Regions from separate parts of the Clostridium sp. BJN0001 genome, predicted to be linked through region 1. Evidence: predicted binding sites of a transcription regulator. Region 1 holds the regulator's gene; the other holds the start of a gene.
What was found. The regulator CtsR, encoded in region 1, represses protease genes until heat stress. The targets are predictions, from matches to a motif close to AAGGTCAANNAAGGTCAAAT.

Region 1 (10,130 bases):
CTAAGTCGGGACGGGATAAACACTGAAAGCATCTAAGTGTGAAGCCCACCTCAAGATAAGATTTCCCATAGCGTAAGCTAGTAAGACCCCTTGAAGACGACAAGGTTGATAGGTCAGGGGTGTAAGTATAGTAATATATTTAGCTGACTGATACTAATAGGTCGAGGGCTTGACCAAATTAAAAAAGTTGTAATACATGATTTATATGCAATTTTGAAAGAACAAATCTTTCAAAAATATCTGGTGATGATGGCGTAGAGGTAACACTCCTTTCCATACCGAACAGGACAGTTAAGGTCTATTGCGCTGATGGTACTGCATGGGTGACTGTGTGGAAGAGTAAGACGTCGCCAGGTGAATGTGGCTTGATAGCTCAGTCGGTAGAGCAGAGGACTGAAAATCCTCGTGTCACTGGTTCGATTCCAGTTCAAGCCACCATTATTTTATGGCGCTATAGCCAAGTGGTAAGGCAGAGGTCTGCAAAACCTTTATCCCCAGTTCAAATCTGGGTGGCGCCTCCAGATTAAAGATGATTTATCTTAACCCAAGATAGATTGTCTTTTTTTTGTTTTAAATTAAAAAAGATATGTTTTATTTGAACATATCTTTTTTGTATAATATAAATGCTGTAAATGCACATATACCTACTGTTATTAATGCAACTTTTATGAATGCATTTGGATCTGTGGCTGTAAATGGAAGTATAATATTCATTCCAAAAATACCACTCATTATTGTCGGAATTGACATTAATATTGTAACAGAAGCAAGAACTTTCATTACTATATTTAAATTATTAGAAATTACTGATGCAAAAAAGTCCATTGTACTAGCTAAAATATTACTATATATATCAGTCATTTCTATTGCTTGTTTATTTTCTATAATAACATCTTCTAGTACATCTTTATCTTCTTCATATTTCTGCATTAGATCAAGTTTTAACATTTTTTCAAGAGTCAGTTCATTAGATTTTAATGAAGTAGAAAAGTATACTAATGATTTTTCTAATGAATGAAGCTGGATAAGCTCTCTATTTTTCATAGATTTATGAAGTCTTTTTTCTATCATTAGGCTTTTCTTATCAATTTGCCTTAAATATATTAAATAATAAGTTGAAATTTTACTTAATATCTGCAATATAAATCTTGATTTTTTAAAAGTAAAAAATGATTTCACTTTTGAATGTATAAAATCAGTTAAAATTTTACTGTTTTTTAAACATACAGTTATTATTTGCTTTTCTGTATGAATTATAGCTAAAGGATAAGTATCGTATGTAAGTGAATTCTCTTCCATTTCTGTAAAGGGAATATCTACTATTAACAGTGTTACATTATCTTCTGATTCAATACGAGAAGTTTCCTCATCATCTAATGCAGCATTTAAAAAATCTAACGATACTCCTGTTTTTTTGGATATGAGGATTAACTCTTCATCTGATGGTGCAATAATGTTAATCCACGATCCATTTTCAATTGTATCAAGTACTTTAAGTTTATTATTATCAATTTCATTTTTATAAATTCGTATCAATATAAACACCTCTGAATTAAATTACTATACTATACTATATATTATACTATAATAAATTTATCGTAAATTAATATTTTTAAATAAATACATGCAAAAATTAAAGAAAAACAGATAAATAACTAGATATTTCAAAATAAATTGACTATATCGGTGCTTAATACGAAATATTATAAAATTTAAGAATGGATAAAAGAATAAAGAATGAGTATAATCAATAGTATTGGAAAGAAATAGTTGGGGGATACGATAGTGCATAAAGAAATAGTTACTAGAAAAACAACTCCTGTAGTTGTTGCAGTTTTATTTGTAATTGTTGCCTTACTTTACGTATATGAGGGAGTATGCTATCTTAAATTTACACATGTTACTATGCTCAAGATTACTATATACTTTATGATTTCAGTTTTAATTATATTTGAAACTTTGAAATCACGAATATATTATAAATATGCTGTTATTGCTAATAAACTCATCATAAATAGAGTATTTTGTAATAAACAAAAAAATATTGAGAGCATAAATTTTTCAGATATAATTTATGTTGGTACAGATATTTCATCGTGCAAAAAGTTTTCAGCAAAAAATAAAGGTAAATATTCTTTTTTACTTGATAGAAATAAAAGATACTACTGTGTATATGAAAGCAATAATGGATATTATAGCTTTGAATTTACACCAAGCACAGAACTATTAAAATACATAAAGATTGACAAAATAAAATAATACAAATAAGAGTGCATTTAATGCACTCTTATTTTTTTATTGTATTATAAAATTCTGTTTCAACTTCCGATAAAAGATTCTTATTTTCTATCAAATCTATTGATGTGCATACAAGTGCAAGAGCTGCTCTATTACATCTTTCAAAAGCAAAATCGGTTATTGTACTTTTAGCAAAATCTAAGCTTCCATATTTTACAGTACTATTATCTTCTATAATACCTATATATGGATGAATACATGGAACTTTATGACTTACTGTACCTATACTTAGCCCTGCATAAATATCTTTAGGAGGTTTAATGTCTATAATGCCACTTTGCTTAAGATTATGACTAAATAGACGATTTAAAGTCCTATTGCTTATAAGCTCTTCATTCGGACATTCATATAGAGAAAATTCTGATCTCAGATTTGTTATAGATGATATAAATGTACTTATTTTTCTTATAAGATTATTACCATATTCTGCGCTTTCTGTGTCTTTGGCACGAATATAGAATTTTGCTTCTGCACTGCATGGAAGCAGAAGTGGAGTATATCCTCCATTTGATAAAATTGTGTTTATTTCAAGACCTTTTGGATAAGTTTTTTCTAAAGATTTTACTGTTGTTAAAAGAAGTAAAATAGCATCTAATGAAGTATATTTATTTTTATTCATAAAGCTTAAACCACAATCACTTTTAAATTTTACTGATAAAGGTATAATTGCAGAACATGAACCACTTTCACATGTTTCAACATCTGGATGAACAGCCATTACAACATCTATATCATCAAATACACCTTGTTTTGCAAGGACTTCTTTAGTACCTCCTAAATATTCTCCAGGACATCCAATTAGTATTACAGAACCATTCTTTATTATATTTTCAATGCTATATCCAAGAGTTAAAGTAGCAAGCAGAGAGATTGAAGTAAGCATATTATGGCCTGTAATGTGTCCCATATTATCTACTGCGTCATATTCACAGAGAAAACATATTTTAGGATGACCATTTCCCTTCGTTGCAACAAAAGAATTATCAATATCTAAATAATTCTTTTTTATATTAAAATTATATTTCTCTAAAAGAGAGCATATATAGTTACATGATTTTTCTTCCTTGTAGCTGTGTTCAGGATTATTATATAAAAATTTACATAAGTCTTTTATATCATCACCACAAGTTGTCAAAAATGATATTATTTCTTGCCTCATAATTTGCCTCCCAGAATAGAATGTTTAAAATTATTTTCTCCATTTTTTAAGAATTTATGCTTTTTTAGATTAAAGTATTTTTTTATGGTAATAATATATTATGTAAGATTAGTAAAGGATGGTGGGAATTAGAATATGAAAAAGACTGGTAATTTATGTTTTATATGTAGAAAGAAAAAAAGTAATGGTATAATAATAAATGGAGATTTTATCTGTAGAGATTGTGAGAAAGATTTAATTTCTAAAACGCCATATGATGATGGCTACGATAAAAATAAAGATAAAATAAAAGTGATTTTATATAACTAAAAGAAAATGAGGTAATATTTATATGAGTAATGGTTTTTTTATAGTTTTTGAAGGTGGAGAAGGTTCAGGAAAAACTACTGCCATTGAAAAAGTTGAAAAGTGGCTTAGTCAAGAGCAAGGATATGATGTTATTGTTACGAGAGAACCTGGAGGGATAAAAATTTCAGAAAGTATAAGAAATATTATTTTAGATAAAAATAATACTTTAATGGATCCTAAAACAGAAGCTCTTTTATATGCAGCTGCAAGAAGGCAGCATTTAGTAGAAAAAATAATTCCAGCACTTAAGATGGGAAAAATTGTTTTATGTGATCGATTTATAGATTCTTCTCTTGCGTATCAGGGTTTTGCAAGAAATATAGGAATAGCGGAAGTTTATAATATAAATAAATTTGCAATAGGAAGTTTTATGCCTGATATATCAATATTATTTGATATTGATCCAAAAGAAGGATTAAGCAGGATAAAATCTAACTCTGAAAGAGAAGTAAATAGACTTGACTTAGAAAAAATTGAATTTCATAAAAAAGTAAGACAAGGCTACGATATTATTTATCAGAATAATAAAGACAGAATGGTAAAAATAGACGCTTCGAAGTCGCCTTTAGAAATAGTATCAGAAATAAAAGGTATAATAGAATCTAAATTATTTAAAGATAGAAAATAGCTTTTATTTTATGGTAAAATAGTATAAATGAAATTTATATTTAAGGGGCGTAATTTATGAAATTAATAATAGCTATAGTTCAGGATGATGATGCAAGCGATGTTATTGAAACATTAACAGATGAAAATTATAGAGTTACTAAGCTTTCTACAACAGGAGGATTTTTAAAATCTGGAAATACTACACTTATGACTGGTGTTAAAGAGGACGAGGTTAAAAATGTTCTTAAAATAATAAAAGATATATGTAAAGAAAGAAAGGAAATGATGATAACTCCTTCTTCGCTTTCATCAAATGAAGGGGCATTTATGAATCAATATCCTGTGCAAATAAATGTAGGTGGAGCTACAATATTTATATTAGATGTAGATCAGTTTATAAAAATATGATTTTTAGGAGATTAGAATATTGAGGGAAATAATTGGTCATAAATCCATTATAGAACTTATAAATATAAGAAAGCAGACAGATTCTTTTTCTCATGCTGCTCTTATAACAGGGGTTGATGGTATAGGAAAGAGCATTATTGCTACGAAAATGGCATCGGCTATCTTAAATCGTGATGTGGAAGAATGTGCAGATTTAATTAAATATTATCCAAAATCTAAATCTTTTGGAGTCTCTAATGTTAGAAGTGTGCTTGAAGAAACAAATAAAAAGCCTTATGAAGGCGATAGAAAAGTTATTATTTTATATAAATGTGAGCTTATGACAGTAGAAGCACAGAATGCGTTATTAAAAACAATTGAAGAGCCGCCATATGGAATTTTCCTTATTTTGCTTACTGATTCACTAGAGAGCATTTTAGATACAATAAAGTCACGATGTGAGATTTATAAATTAACTCCTCTTTCAAAAAGTGATATTCAAGAATATATTAATATAATGTATAAAGAAACTGAAATCTCTGAGAAAAAAGCGGCAATAGCATATAGCATGGGTGTGCCTGGAAAAGTTGATAGGTTTCTAAATGATAATAATTTAAAAATACTTAGAGATTTTACAATAGATATGTTTTATGACATAATACAAAAGAAAAATGATTTCGCAGTTGTTTATACGAAGAAAATAGAAGAACTCAATGATAAGAAAATGGAATTATTAGATATTGTATTGAGTTTTTCACGAGATATAATATTTTGTAAAGAAGTAAATGATGATGATTTACTAATTAATTCTGATAAGTTTGATAGTATAAAAGATATTTCGAGAAAAATATCATTAAAAAAGATGAATGGAATTTTAAAAAGTATAGAACAAGCAAGGGATAATTTTAAGAATAATACAAATTATTTAGTTACGTTAAATGTACTGTTTATTAAATTTGCGGAGGTATAATTAATGGTAAAAGTAATTGGAGTACGATTTAAAAAAGTTGGAAAAATTTATTACTTTAGTCCAAATCACTTAGATGTGAAAAAAGGAGACAATGTAATAGTAGAGACAGCTAGAGGAGTAGAATTTGGTGAATGCGTTATTGGCCAAAAGGAAATTGATGAATCATCTATAGTAGCATCTTTGAAATGTGTTATGAGAATAGCTGATAAAAATGATTTCAAAAAACATAAGGAAAACATAGCAAAAGAAAAAGATGCAATGGAGATATGTATAAAGAAAATAAAGCAACATAAGCTTTTGATGAAACTTATTGATGTTGAATATACATTTGATAATCATAAAGTTATTTTTTATTTTACAGCAGATGGTAGAATAGATTTTAGAGAACTTGTAAAAGATCTTGCTACAATATTCAAGACAAGAATTGAGTTAAGACAGATAGGAGTACGAGACGAAGCCAAGATGGTAGGAGGAATAGGACCATGTGGAAGGAGAATGTGCTGCTCATTATTTTTAGGAGATTTTGCATCAGTATCCATAAAGATGGCGAAAGAACAGAATCTATCATTAAATCCTACTAAAATATCAGGTATCTGTGGAAGACTTATGTGTTGCTTAAATTATGAACAAAGTACATATGAAAGCATAAGAAAAAAGATGCCAAGGGTAGACTCAATAGTAAAGACTCCAGATGGAACAGGTCAGGTAGTTTCAAATTCAATTGTTAAAGAACAAGTTAAAGTTAAAATAACTGTAAAAAATGAAGAACTATTAAAGGAATATAGTTTAAAAGATATAGAGCTTGTATCAGGCAAATATGAAGATCAGGTAGCTGATTCAAAAATAAAGCTTGAGGTTGATAGTGAAGAAGATAAAAAACTTATAAAACAACTTATTAAAAACGAATAAACATAAATTTTATTATTTAAAATTTTAATAGTATTTAGGCTTTAAAAATATTGAAATACATGATAAAATAGGAATGGTTAAATATAAATTTTAGGAGGTGTTTTTAGAATGGCATATAAGATTAATGATTCATGTATAAGCTGTGGTTCATGTGCTGCAGAATGTCCAGTAGGAGCAATCAGCCAAGGAGATACTCAATACGTTATTGATGCAGATGCTTGTATTGATTGTGGAACATGCGCTACTACTTGTCCAGTTGGAGCACCAGAACAGGCATAGTATAGCAGAAATATGAAATATTTCTATGTGAAGCACAGGATAAATTCCTGTGCTTTTACTTTTTATTAATATTAAATAGAAGAACTACAGGTTCAGATAAAGATTTTATGTCTTCAAAAGTAATATCTACTGAATTTGAGTTTATTTTTTTTATATTTTTCATATTTATTATAAAATCCTTTATTGGATTTAAAAATGAAGGACCTATTTCTGTTTTATAATTCATAGGAATTATAAATTTAGCATTTATAATGCTGCACAGAATAGAAGCTTTAAAACCATCAAGAGTAAACTGACCGCCTATTGGAATAAAAAGAATATCAGTATTTTTAATACTTTTAAGTATTTTTTCATTTGGAATGCAGCCAGTATCACTCAAATGACATAAAGTTATGTTATCAATAGTATATTTATAAATAATAACTGAACCTCTCTTTAATCCGTTATTTTGATCGTGATATGTACTGTATCCTGAAATTTCACAAAAACTGTTAGAAAAAGTTTCAGGCTGGTTTATTATTTTTGTTGTTTTATTTATTTCGTTTATATATGAATTATAAATATGATTATGACTTATGGTTATTAGATCACATTTTGGATATAAATAATTATAATTAGGTTCAGGAGGAAATGGATCTATGAGGATTCTTTTACCATATAAATTTTTTATTAAAAAACATGAATGCCCATACCATGTAATCTGCATATAGCACCTCGTACTTTAATTTTATTTATTAATAGTATTAACAATAGTTCTTGAAAATAATCAAGAATTAAGTATAATTGAATATAATATTTAAAGATTATAAAAAATGTAGTATAATATAACAAAGGTCAAAGTAAGTCAAAAACAAAAATGATAGGTGGTTAATATTATGGCAAGACTTTCAGATATTATTGAAGAATTTATAAAAGAGATGTTTAATGAAAGTAATGAGAACACTGTTTTCATTCAAAGAAATGAGCTTGCTGACCAATTTCAGTGTGCACCATCTCAGATTAATTATGTTCTTACTACAAGATTCAGTTATGATAAAGGATATCTTATAGAAAGTAAAAGAGGTGGAGGAGGACACATTGCAATAAAGCAACTTGAATATGATAATTCAAATGAACGTGAGAAGATAATAAGTGAGAGCATAGGCGATACCATAACGTATCATAATGGACTTGCAATTCTTAATAGTCTTCTTGAATCTCAAATTATTAAAGAAAATGAATATAATATTATGAAGATAGCAATAAATGATAGAAGCCTCTGCAATGCTGGAGACAGAAACAAAGTGCGTGCAGACATACTAAAAGGAATGATAATGGTAATTTTATCGTAAAGGTGGGATAGAAATGTTATGTGAAAAATGCAAAAAAAGAGAAGCTAGAATAAATATAGTTAAAATAGTAAATGGAAAGAAACAGGAAACATGGCTTTGTGAAGAATGTGCAAAAGAAATTTATGGGATACCTTCATTAGATGCAATGATATCAGGAGAAGGCTCTCCTTTATCTAATATTCTAACAGGATTTATATCTGGCAGCAGCAAAGAGAGTATGCCTGAAAGCAGGACTCTTATATGTCCTAAGTGTGGACTTACGTATGATGAATACAAAAATACGAAAAAGCTTGGATGCAGCACTTGTTATAGAGTATTTAAAAACGAAATTGAATCTGAAATTAATAAACAAAGAGGTACATCACATATAGGCAAAGTCCCCAAATATGCTAAAAAAACAATTTCAAGAAGAGAAAATCTTCAGCAGCTTAGAAAGAAAATGCAGGAATATGTAGTATCAGAAGAATATGAAAAAGCAGCTGTTGTACGTGATGAGATAAAAGAACTTGAAACAGCAATTATAAAACAAGTACAGTTAGATGAAAGTTTAGGTCAAAGAGAGGATGATCAGGATGGAAAATTGGATTGATTTTAATGGAGATACAAGAAGTCTGATTTTAAATAGTAAAGTGACACTTTCTAGAAATTTTGAAAAAAACTCTTTTCCAACTAAAATGAATAGTTTAGAATGTAAGAAAATAGTCAATAATGTATATTGTACTATAAATAATAATTTTCAAAATCAGGATTTTCAATTAGTAGATCTTTCAACTGAAGATCCTTATAAAATAGATGAATATTTAAGAAAACAGATTATCACAGAAAATTCTTTAAGAAATAGAGAAAAAACATCAATTATAGTAAATGAAGATGAAACTTTAAGCATAATTTTAAATGAACAAGATAATGTAAAAATTCAGATTGCGACAGCTGGATTAAATTTTGAAGAAATTTATAATAATGCAGATAATATTGATAATATTATTGAAAGAGATTATTCATATGCTTTTGATTCAAAACTTGGATATTTAACTGCTTCTGCTAATGATGTTGGAACTGGAATGCATATATCTGCTCTTATGCATCTGCCATGTATTGTTTTAAACAAAAAGACATCAGAAATAAAAAATTCACTTGTAAGAAAAGGAATAATATTTAGAAGTAAATATCAAAAGGATAATAAGCCATATGGAGATTTATTTGAGATTTCTAATAGATATACATTAGGAATAAAAGAAAATGATATAATAGGTAATTTAAAAGAGAGCATTATTGAGATTTTGGCACTGGAGCAGACAATGCGTGAAGAACTTTTTTTGAAGACGAAGTATGAACTGCAAGATAAAATAATGCGTGCATATGCAGTTCTTTCAAGCGCTATTATGCTTGAAGAAGAAGAAACAGTAAAACTTTTATCTGCAGTAAGATTTGGTGTAGAAGTTTCTCTTTTGGATATAGATAAAAGCAAGATTAATAAAATTCTTCTAAGTACAGATGATAAGTCTGTTCAAAGCAATTTTGATGAAAAACTTGATAAAAGAAGAATGAATTATGAAAGAGCGCAGATTGTAAAAAAAATGCTCATATAATTATTATAAACAAGGAGGTATTTATATGGAGGAAAGTAGATTAACCGAGAGAGCACGAGATGTAATACTTAAAGCAGAAGAGGAGTCTGAAGCTTTTAAGCATGGATATGTAGGTACTGAACATATACTTATTGGAATTTTGAGGGAAAAAGGTTATTCTGCAAAACTTTTAAATAAATATGGCGTTACAATAGAGAATATTCGAGAAATGATCGAGAAGTATCTTGGATATGGGGAGATAATGAGTAGCC
Region 2 (10,130 bases), 620 kb from region 1:
AATATGAAACATAAGTTAATACTTATTATCTTATCAAGAGTGGTGGAGGGACTGGCCCTATGAAACCCGGCAACCGGATATATGTCTACGGTGCTAAATCCTGCAGCATAAACAGCTGATAGATGAGAGTAGATTTGGTTTTTGACGCCTGGATTTATTCTCAGGCGTTTATTTTTTGCTTAAATTTCTACAAGGGAGGTATACATATTGATAGAAATAAGAAATATAGTAAAAAAATTTGGTACAACTGAAGTTTTAAAGGATATTTCTCTTTCTATAAATGAAGGAGAAATATATGGAATAATAGGTCATTCAGGAGCTGGAAAGTCGACAGTTTTAAGATGTATAAATGGTCTTGAGACTTATGATGAAGGCAGCGTAAAAGTAATGGGTAAGGAAGTATCGTCCTTAAAGGATAAAGAACTTCGAGAATTTAGAAAAGATCTTGGAATGATTTTTCAAAATTTTAATCTTCTTAAAAGGAAAACAGTATTTCAGAATATATCACTTCCTCTTGAAGTATGGGGAGTTAATAAGAATGAAATAAATAAGAGAGTTCTTAAGCTTTTAGATCTTGTTGGTCTTAAAGAAAAAAAGGATAGCAAACCTTCTGCATTAAGCGGTGGTCAAAAGCAGAGAGTTGCAATTGCAAGAGCACTTACTCTAAATCCTAAAATTCTTTTATGTGATGAAGCGACATCAGCACTTGACCCTAGTACAACAAAAGATATACTTGCTCTTTTATCTAAGATAAACAAGGAGATGGGAATTACTATAGTTATAGTAACTCATCAGATGGAAGTTATAAAAGAAGCTTGTGAAAAAGTAGCTTTAATTGATGATGGAAGAATAAAGGCAGAGGGCACCGTTGAAGATGTATTTTTAAAACCAGATAAATCACTTAAGAAATTCCTTGGTGAGGATGAAAATATGCTTCCTGAAAAAGGTATAAACATAAAAATATATTTCCCAAGCAATTCTTCAGAAAATGCACTTATAACAAAAATGGCAAGAGATCTTAATATTGATTTCTCAATAGTATGGGGAAAACTTGAGAAATTTAGAGAAGCAGTTCTTGGAGGTCTTGTAATAAATATTGAAGAAAAAGATAAACAGATTGTTCTTGATTATCTTAAAGATAAAGATATATTATTGGAGGTGTTATCATAATGAGTAGTATATTAATTAAAGCAGTTAATGAAACACTTATAATGGTTTTTGCATCAACTTTATTTGCATTAATACTCGGATTTATCCCGGCAATTATTCTTACAGTTACAGCAGATGATGGATTAAGACCAAACAAGAAAATATATTCGATTTTAGATTTTATAGTTAATATATTAAGAAGTTTTCCATTTTTAATTTTAATGGTTGTACTTATTCCATTTACAAGAATTATTGTTGGAAAATCAATTGGTACTGCAGCGGCAGTAGTTCCACTTACTATAGCTTCAGCACCATTTGTATCAAGAATAATAGAATCAGCATTAAGAGAAGTTGATAAAGGAGTTATTGAAGCTGCAAAGTCATTTGGAGCAACAGATATGCAGATTATATTTAAGGTTATGCTTAAAGAAGCTATACCATCTATAATGTCAGGACTTACTCTTACAATAATAAGTATAGTAGGATATTCAGCAATGGCAGGAACTGTAGGCGGAGGTGGACTTGGTAATGTAGCTATAAGTTATGGTTATCAGAGATTCCAGGTAGATATCATGGTAGCAACATGTATCGTTCTTGTAATAATAGTAGAAGCACTTCAGCTTTTAGGAAATTATTTATACAATAAATTATCAAAATAAATAGGGGGAATTATATATGACAAAAAAGAAAGTAATATCAATATTTTTAGCGGGAGTTTTATCATTAGGTCTTATTGGATGTGGAGGGGCTGGTTCAGACACTGCATCTAAAGATGATAAGACAATAAAAATAGGAGTAACTCCAAAGCCACATGAGGAAATTGTAAATGTTGCAAAACCTCTTTTAGAAAAAGAAGGCTATAAAGTAGAAATAGTTGAGTTTAATGATTATGTTCAGCCTAATACAGCTGTAGATGAAGGATCACTTGATGCAAACTTCTTCCAGCATAAACCATATTTAGATGAACAGGTAAAGTCAAAAGGACTTGATCTTGTATCAGTTGGAACAGTTCATCTTGAACCAATGGGCTTATTTTCAAGAAAAATTAAGAGTATTGATGAAATTCAAGATGGAGATTCAATTGCAATTCCAAATGATGCTACTAATGAAGCAAGAGCATTAAGATTACTTGAAAAGAATGGACTTATAAAGGTAAAAGAAGGAGAACTTGTTACTCAGAACGATATAATAGAGAATCCAAAAAACATAAAATTTGTTGAAGTTGAAGCTGCTAATGTTCCTAGAACATTAGATGATGTTCAGGCTGCTGTAATTAATGGTAACTATGCAATTCCAGCAGGATTTGATCCAAGCAAAGATGCAATAGTAATAGAAGATAAAGATTCAGAAAGCGTAAAGCCTTATGATAATATAGTTGTAGTAAAAAAAGGAAATGAAAATCTTCAAAAGATACAGGATCTTATGAAAGCACTTCAGTCAGATGAAGTAAAAGATTTTATAAATGAAAATTATCAGGGATCTGTAATTCCAGTATTTTAATAAAGATATTATTAAAATGATGCTGTAAATCTATTTTACAGTATCATTTTTTTTGTATATAATTATGAGAGAAAGTCCTAAAAGGGGGGCATTACTGTGATTATAAATGAGGGATGCGTAAAGGCTACAGAAGATGACATAAAGAGCATTATAGAAGAATTTATAAGGATTGAAGGCCTTAACGTTGAAAATATAAATATAGGAAATGGAATAGAGTTAAGCGGTTTTTTTGAAAATAAAATAAAAATTAATTTTTATTTAAAACTGCTTGTTGAAGGCTGTGCAGATAATAAGATAAGCTTAAGAATTATTAAATTTAAAGTATTAAATGTAGCAGTATTTAGGATCATAAGAAGTCTTATTTTAGATAAAGTATCAGATCTTTTATCAGAGTATGGAATTTCTTCGAATAAAGATCTAGTTATTGTAGATTTTAAAAAATGCTTTAAAAATGTACCATATATTTCATTAAATATAGATGAAGTATATATAAAAGGAAATAAATTATGCATTGATGCATCAGATATAAATGTTTCTATAAAGGGGAATATTAAAAAAGAAGAAGAAGAAAAAGAAGAAAATGAAGAGGATTCTTTAGAAGATATAGATTCAATAAAGAAAGTAGAAGATAATTATTCAGCTGGATCAAAATTTATCAAAGAAAAGTTCCCTGAAAGTTTTGATAAGATAAAAGATTATCTATTTATAATACCGGATATAGCAGCATTAATATATAGACTTCTTAAGGATGATAGAGTAAATACAAAAACTAAGTTAATAATTTCTGGTGCAATTGCATATATTTTTGTCCCTGGGGATATAATACCAGATGATATACCATTTATAGGCACTATAGATGATACAGGTGTATTATTTTTTACTTTAAACACTATAATGGAAGAAGTAGATTTACATATTATAATTGAAAATTGGAATGGGGAAAATGACATCTTACTTGTATTAAAAAAGTCATTAGAGTATCTTTCTACATTTCAAAGTGCTTCAAATGTAGCGTCTATTGTTAAAGCTATAGAAAATTTAAGTGATTTATAGAAAATAGGAGAACGATTAAAATATGGCAAAGAAAGTTTATGCAATAATAAAAGGTTATGATAATAAAAATAATAAAGAGGTTAACTCTGTTATAGTAAATACATGGGCTGAATGTTTAAAGCTCGTAAAGGGAGTAAAGGGAGCAAAGTACAAAAGCTTTGAATTGATTGATGATGCGAAAGCTTACCTTAAAGCAGGGGAAAAAAGTCAAAAAAAATCAGACGGAAATTATCCTAAAGATGCAATGCATATTTATGTTGATGGGAGCTATAGCATTAGTAATGAAAGATATTCATACTGCTTTGTAGTTGTAAAAGATGATATCGTAAGATATATAGAAAGTAATTCTGAAAAAGAAGATAAGTCTCTTAGGACAAGACAGGTAAAAGGAGAGCTTGAAGCATCATATAAAGCAGCACTTTATGCTTTTAATAATAATGAAAAAAGAGTAGTTATATTTCATGATTATGAGGGAGTTAGAAGTCATGCGACAGGTGAGTGGAATAGAAATGAAAAATCTTCTGAAGAGTATTATGATAATATGCAGGAAGTTATGAAAAAAGGTCTTGACATAATATTTGTAAAAGTTGATAGCCATACAGGTGACTTTTTCAATGATCTTGCTGATGAAAAGTGTAAAGAGTGTATAGAAATTACGTCATCAAATGCAGTTTTAAGCTATTTAAAGACAAATAAAATTTATGTTGCTGATGAAAACATAAAGAAACAAATAGAATCAATTACAAATGATACTGTATTTGATAACATAATAGTCGTTTCAGATAAAGATAGTGCAGAAAAAATAATAGAATCGACTGAAAAGGAAAAAGAAGATACGTATAGTCAGATTCTATCTTTATATAAAGAAGATAAAGTTAAGGCTCAGAGGATGATAAAAAAGATGAAAAGTAAAGAAAAGGAAGAATTTATATTTTATTTATTATCTGAGAAAAAATATATAGAATAAAAATATAGAAAGTGCACAACATAAGTAAGACAAAATATTAAAAGAGGTGCATTTTTATGTGTAAATTTGTTAAAGGTATGACTATTGGAATGATGGTTGGAACTAGTATGGCACTTATGCTTATGCCAACAATGGACAAAAAGACTCAAAGAAACATGAGAAGAATGGCAAGAAAAATGAAAGATAGTGCTGAAAACACTTATGACAATATGTCTGACTGGTTTAATTCTTAAAATAAAAGAAAAGCTTCTGTGTATTTTTATGCAGAAGCCTTTCTTATTTATGCATATTTATACTTGTGAAAATTTGTGATGATATGTAACATTTATGAAAATTATGTTATAATATAACTATAGAAATTTGTAGAAAGATAGAAAAAGGAAAAATTATATATGGATATATTAACATTAGGGGAAAAGATAAAGCAAAGAAGAAAACAATTAAACATGACATTAAAAGATCTTGCAAAGAAAAGGATAACGCCAGGTCAGATAAGTTTAATAGAGTGTGGAAAGTCAAATCCTTCTGTTGATTTGTTGGAGTATTTGGCAAAAGAATTAAAGACAAGTGTGCAATATCTTGTCGAATCCGAACAAAGTCAAGCAGAAAAGATATGTATATTCTATTTAAGAATGTCGAAAATTTGCGCTTTAGATAAAGAATACGATAAAGCATATACATATATTGATAAATCGTTTCAATATGCAGAAAAATATTCTATTGATTATATAAAAGCTGAACTTTACAATGTAAAAGCTGAATTAGCTTTAGAAAGTGGAAAATATGATGTTGCTGAGAAGTATTATTTATCAGCTAATGCTATATTTATACGTAATAAAAAGTATAAAAATATCATATATACTTTTTTAAATTTATCAGATATTGCAGTTAAAACAAAGGCTTTTAATTTAGCTTTAAACTATCTTAAACAATCAGAAAAAGTATATGATGATAATGTAATAATGGACAAACTACTTGAGATAAGAATAAAAGACGAGATAGCACGAGTATATTTTTATTTAGAGGATTTAAGGCTATCTTCAAAATATGCTTATATAGCAAATGAAAAGCTTAAAGAATTATATGACTATAAAGGACATATAAAAAGATTATTTAACCTTGCAGAAGAATTTAGTGAAAAAGGAGACTTACAAAAAGCTTCTAATCTTGCAGAAAAGGCACTTTTAATTACTAAAAAAATTGATGATGAAAAGAGTCTTTATAAAATAGAAAGCACTCTTGGAAGACTATTTTATATGGTAAGTGATATAGATGAATCTATAAAACATCTTGAAGTATCTAAAAAATATAGCAATAACTACTGTGAAAATTATAAAGAAAAGAATAATAATCTTATTGAAATTGCAAAAGCGTATTTAAGCATAAAAGATATAGATAAATCTAGTGAAATATTAGATGAAATTGAGTCACATCTTAGTAAAGATGATATTGAGCTTAATATAAAGTGTGAAGTTATGCGTCAGACTATTGACAATATAAATGGAAATTATGATAACATTCACGGATTAATTGAATGTTTAGGATATGCTGAAGAAAATGATAAGATAAATGAAGCTTTCGAGTTGTCTATGAGAATTGGAAAGCATTATATTGACAGAGAAGATGAAGAAAAAGCTAAAACTTATTTAGAAAATGGCATTAAATATTATAATATTATAAAAGAACATGATTAGGGAATAGGGTGCAAAAGATGGATATTTATTCAGTGGGAGAAAAGATAAGGAGAATAAGAATCTTCAAAAATATAACGCTTAAGAAATTATGTGGGACAAAAATTTCAATAGCTAAGATGAGTTGTATAGAGAACGATAAGGTTAAAGCAGATAAAGATATATTAAAATATATATCTCAAAAATTAGAAATTGATTATGATTATTTGATTCAGGACTCATATGATCAGATAAAAAGTAATATAGAAGAATATAAGAAGAATTTTAAATTTAATCTTAATTTAGAATCTGAACTAAAAGATAATTATGATTATGCGATAAAGTATAAGTATTATGATCTTGCATTTGAGCTGATGCATATGCTTTTTAAATATTACATAGAAAACAATATGATAAAAAATGTTCAAGTCATAATTTCAGGATATTATAATTTATATCAGAAGAATAATTCAAATGAGAGTACTTTTATTTATTATAATGATATGGGAGAATTTTTAATAGAAACTGAAGAGTATAAAGACGCAATAATTTATTATGAAAAAATAGATGAATTATGTGAGAAAAATTCTTATAAACTTGATTTTGTATCAGAAATAGATATAAGCTATAAAAAAGCTGTATGTTATCAGAATCTTTCAAAATATGAAACGGCATTTTCTATATTAAAACCGATTATAAATGATGTTGAGAAACTTGAAAATACAATTCTTAAAACTAGAATTTATCAGAAATATTCAGAATTATGCATACTTCTTAATAGTGATGAATCATTAAAGTTTAAAGAAAAATCATATAGTTATATAAAGAATGACAAAATTAGCATAATATATTCAAAACTTAATTATGCGAAATATTACTTTATATCATATCTAAATGATCAAGCAGTTATAGAAATAAATGAAGCAAGAGACATTTTAAAAGACTTAAAGAGTGAAGAAACAATTCCATTTAATTTTGATTTTATAAAATTATGTTTAAAATATAAAGAATATAATATGGCATATGACATAATTGAAACCACAATTGACGATATAATAATTACACAAAATAGAGAACTTATAGAAAACATTTATTATCTAAAGAGTAGAGCTTTAGAGAATCTTAAAAAGTATGAAAAGGCAGAAAAATACATGAATTTATCATTAGATATTTTGATGAAATTTGGAAATAGAGAACAGCGAAAAAAGAGATATCTTGATCTTGGAGAATTATATTATAAGATGGGAAATGTAAAAGATTCTTTAAAATACTTTAATCTAACATTTACTATATAAACAAAAAGGTGGAAAATTATGTTTTCTACCTTTTTTATTTTGCATAAATAAAATAGAAAATTTATCTTTGACTTTCTTTGACCTTTATGGTATTATAATTTCAGATAAAGAAATAATAAAGAATGAATGCTTAAGAGATTAAGCTTTAAGGAGGGAACATTTATGAATGTTGATAAAATGACATTAAGAGTACAACAGGCTTTAAGTGATGCAAATAGCATTGCTGTAAAATATAAGTCTCAGCAGATTGATTTAATTCATCTTTTTAGCAGTCTTATAAATCAAGAAGATGGACTTGTTCCTAATATATTTACTAAAATGGGCGTAAATGTTGAGCAGATGAAAAAATCTGTAAATGATACTCTTGATAATATGGTTAAGGTAACAGGAAATGGAGCCGATACTCAGGGAGTATATATTACAAGAAAAGTAGATGAGGTTTTAAATAAAGCAGAAGAAATTGCAAAGAAATTTGAAGACTCATATATAAGCGTTGAGCATCTTATGCTTGCAATAATGGATGCTCATTCTAATACTGATGTTTTAAAGATATTAAATCAGTATAATGTAACAAAAGATTTATTTTTAAAAGTTCTTCGTGATGTACGAGGAAGCCAGAAGGTTGAAAGTCAAGATCCAGAAGGAACATATGATGCACTTTTAAAATATGGAACAAATCTTACTTCATTAGCTAAAAAGCATAAGCTTGATCCAGTAATAGGTCGAGATGAGGAAATAAGAAGAACTATAAGAATTCTATCAAGAAGAACAAAAAATAATCCTGTACTAATTGGTCAGCCTGGTGTTGGTAAAACAGCAATTATAGAAGGACTTGCAGAGAGAATAGTAAGAGGCGATGTTCCAGAAGGGTTAAAGGATAAAATAGTATTTTCACTTGATATGGGTTCACTAATTGCAGGAGCAAAGTACAGAGGAGAATTTGAGGAAAGACTTAAAGCTGTACTTAAAGAAGTTCAGTCTAGTGAAGGAAAAATACTTTTATTTATAGATGAAATTCATACAATTGTAGGAGCAGGAAAAACTGATGGTGCAATGGATGCAGGAAATCTTATAAAACCTCTACTTGCAAGAGGAGAACTTCACTGCATAGGTGCTACAACTTTTGATGAATATAGAAAATATATTGAAAAAGATAAGGCACTTGAAAGAAGATTTCAGACAGTAATTGTTGATGAACCAACAGTTGAAGATACAATTGCAATATTAAGAGGTCTTAAAGAAAGGTTTGAGATACATCATGGTGTAAGAATTCATGATACTGCTATAGTTGCAGCTGCAAAGCTTTCAAATAGATATATTCAAGGAAGATTTCTTCCAGATAAGGCAATTGATTTAATTGATGAAGCTGGTGCAATGATAAGGTCTGAAATAGATTCAGTACCTACAGAACTTGATGAAATCAGAAGAAAAATATTTAAAGGCGAAATTGAAAAAGAGGCTTTAGTTAAAGAAAAAGATGAAGGCTCAAAGAAAAGACTTAAAGCTTTAGAAAAAGAACTCGCTGAATTAAAAGAAAAAAATGATGAAATGACAGCTAAATATACAAAAGAAAAAGAGCAGATTAAATTTATTAAAGATTTAAAGAGCAGACTTGATGAGGCAAGAGGAGAAATTGAAACTGCACAGAGAAATTTTGATTACAATAAAGTAGCAGAAATTCAATATAGCAAAATACCTAAAATCGAAGAAGAGATAAAGAAAAAAGAAGAGGAACTTAAAAATAATTATGAAGGTGCTCTTTTAAAAGAAGAAGTTACAGAACAAGAAATCTCAGAAGTGCTTTCAAAATGGACTGGAATACCTGTAAGCAATTTAATGGAAGGCGAAAGAGAAAAGCTTTTAAAACTTGAAGACCAGATGGAAAAGAGAGTTATTGGACAGAGCGAAGCAGTAACTTCTGTTACAAATGCAATACTAAGAGCAAGAGCAGGACTTAAAGATATAAATAGACCAATAGGTTCATTTATATTCCTTGGACCTACAGGAGTTGGTAAGACAGAACTTGCTAAGACTCTTGCAAGAAATTTATTTGATTCTGAAGAGAATATAGTAAGAATTGATATGTCTGAATATATGGAGAAACATTCAGTATCAAGACTTGTTGGAGCACCTCCAGGATATGTAGGATATGATGAAGGTGGTCAGCTTACTGAAGCTGTAAGAAGACATCCATATAGCGTAATACTATTTGATGAAATTGAAAAAGCTCATCCTGATGTATTTAATATTTTCCTTCAGATACTTGATGATGGTAGACTTACAGACAATAAAGGAAATACAGTTGATTTTAAAAATACAATTATAATTATGACATCAAATATAGGAAGTGGACATTTACTTGAAAATAAGAGTGAAGATTCTGTAGAACCTGAAATAAGAAAAATGGTAATGAATGATCTTAAAGCTAGATTTAAACCAGAATTTTTAAACAGAGTTGATGACATCATAATGTTTAAACCTCTTACAGAAAGCGGA

Region 2: the regulator CtsR is predicted to act here: its motif matches at 7,700-7,719, upstream of clpB (ATP-dependent chaperone ClpB).

The regions. Positions count from the first base shown of each region.
Region 1 is NZ_CP094971.1:189,725-199,854, forward strand. Features, by position in the region: rRNA gene MTX53_RS00880 (23S ribosomal RNA) at 1-177, shown strand, start outside; rRNA gene rrf (5S ribosomal RNA) at 240-356, shown strand; tRNA gene MTX53_RS00890 (tRNA-Phe) at 363-438, shown strand; tRNA gene MTX53_RS00895 (tRNA-Cys) at 448-521, shown strand; gene MTX53_RS00900 (magnesium transporter CorA family protein) at 592-1,536, opposite strand; gene MTX53_RS00905 (hypothetical protein) at 1,786-2,259, shown strand; gene MTX53_RS00910 (M20 family peptidase) at 2,288-3,457, opposite strand; gene MTX53_RS00915 (sigma factor G inhibitor Gin) at 3,593-3,766, shown strand; gene tmk (dTMP kinase) at 3,789-4,433, shown strand; gene MTX53_RS00925 (cyclic-di-AMP receptor) at 4,490-4,822, shown strand; gene MTX53_RS00930 (DNA polymerase III subunit delta') at 4,842-5,771, shown strand; gene MTX53_RS00935 (stage 0 sporulation family protein) at 5,775-6,680, shown strand; gene MTX53_RS00940 (4Fe-4S binding protein) at 6,789-6,959, shown strand; gene MTX53_RS00945 (MBL fold metallo-hydrolase) at 7,015-7,665, opposite strand; gene MTX53_RS00950 (CtsR family transcriptional regulator) at 7,835-8,290, shown strand; gene MTX53_RS00955 (UvrB/UvrC motif-containing protein) at 8,304-8,879, shown strand; gene MTX53_RS00960 (ATP--guanido phosphotransferase) at 8,863-9,879, shown strand; gene MTX53_RS00965 (ATP-dependent Clp protease ATP-binding subunit) at 9,905-10,130, shown strand, end outside.
Region 2 is NZ_CP094971.1:807,014-817,143, forward strand. Features, by position in the region: SAM riboswitch class I at 28-129, shown strand; gene MTX53_RS03820 (methionine ABC transporter ATP-binding protein) at 208-1,170, shown strand; gene MTX53_RS03825 (methionine ABC transporter permease) at 1,170-1,808, shown strand; gene MTX53_RS03830 (MetQ/NlpA family ABC transporter substrate-binding protein) at 1,825-2,649, shown strand; gene MTX53_RS03835 (DUF1232 domain-containing protein) at 2,746-3,702, shown strand; gene MTX53_RS03840 (ribonuclease H family protein) at 3,725-4,669, shown strand; gene MTX53_RS03845 (YtxH domain-containing protein) at 4,726-4,902, shown strand; gene MTX53_RS03850 (helix-turn-helix transcriptional regulator) at 5,062-6,363, shown strand; gene MTX53_RS03855 (transcriptional regulator) at 6,381-7,634, shown strand; gene clpB (ATP-dependent chaperone ClpB) at 7,797-10,130, shown strand, end outside.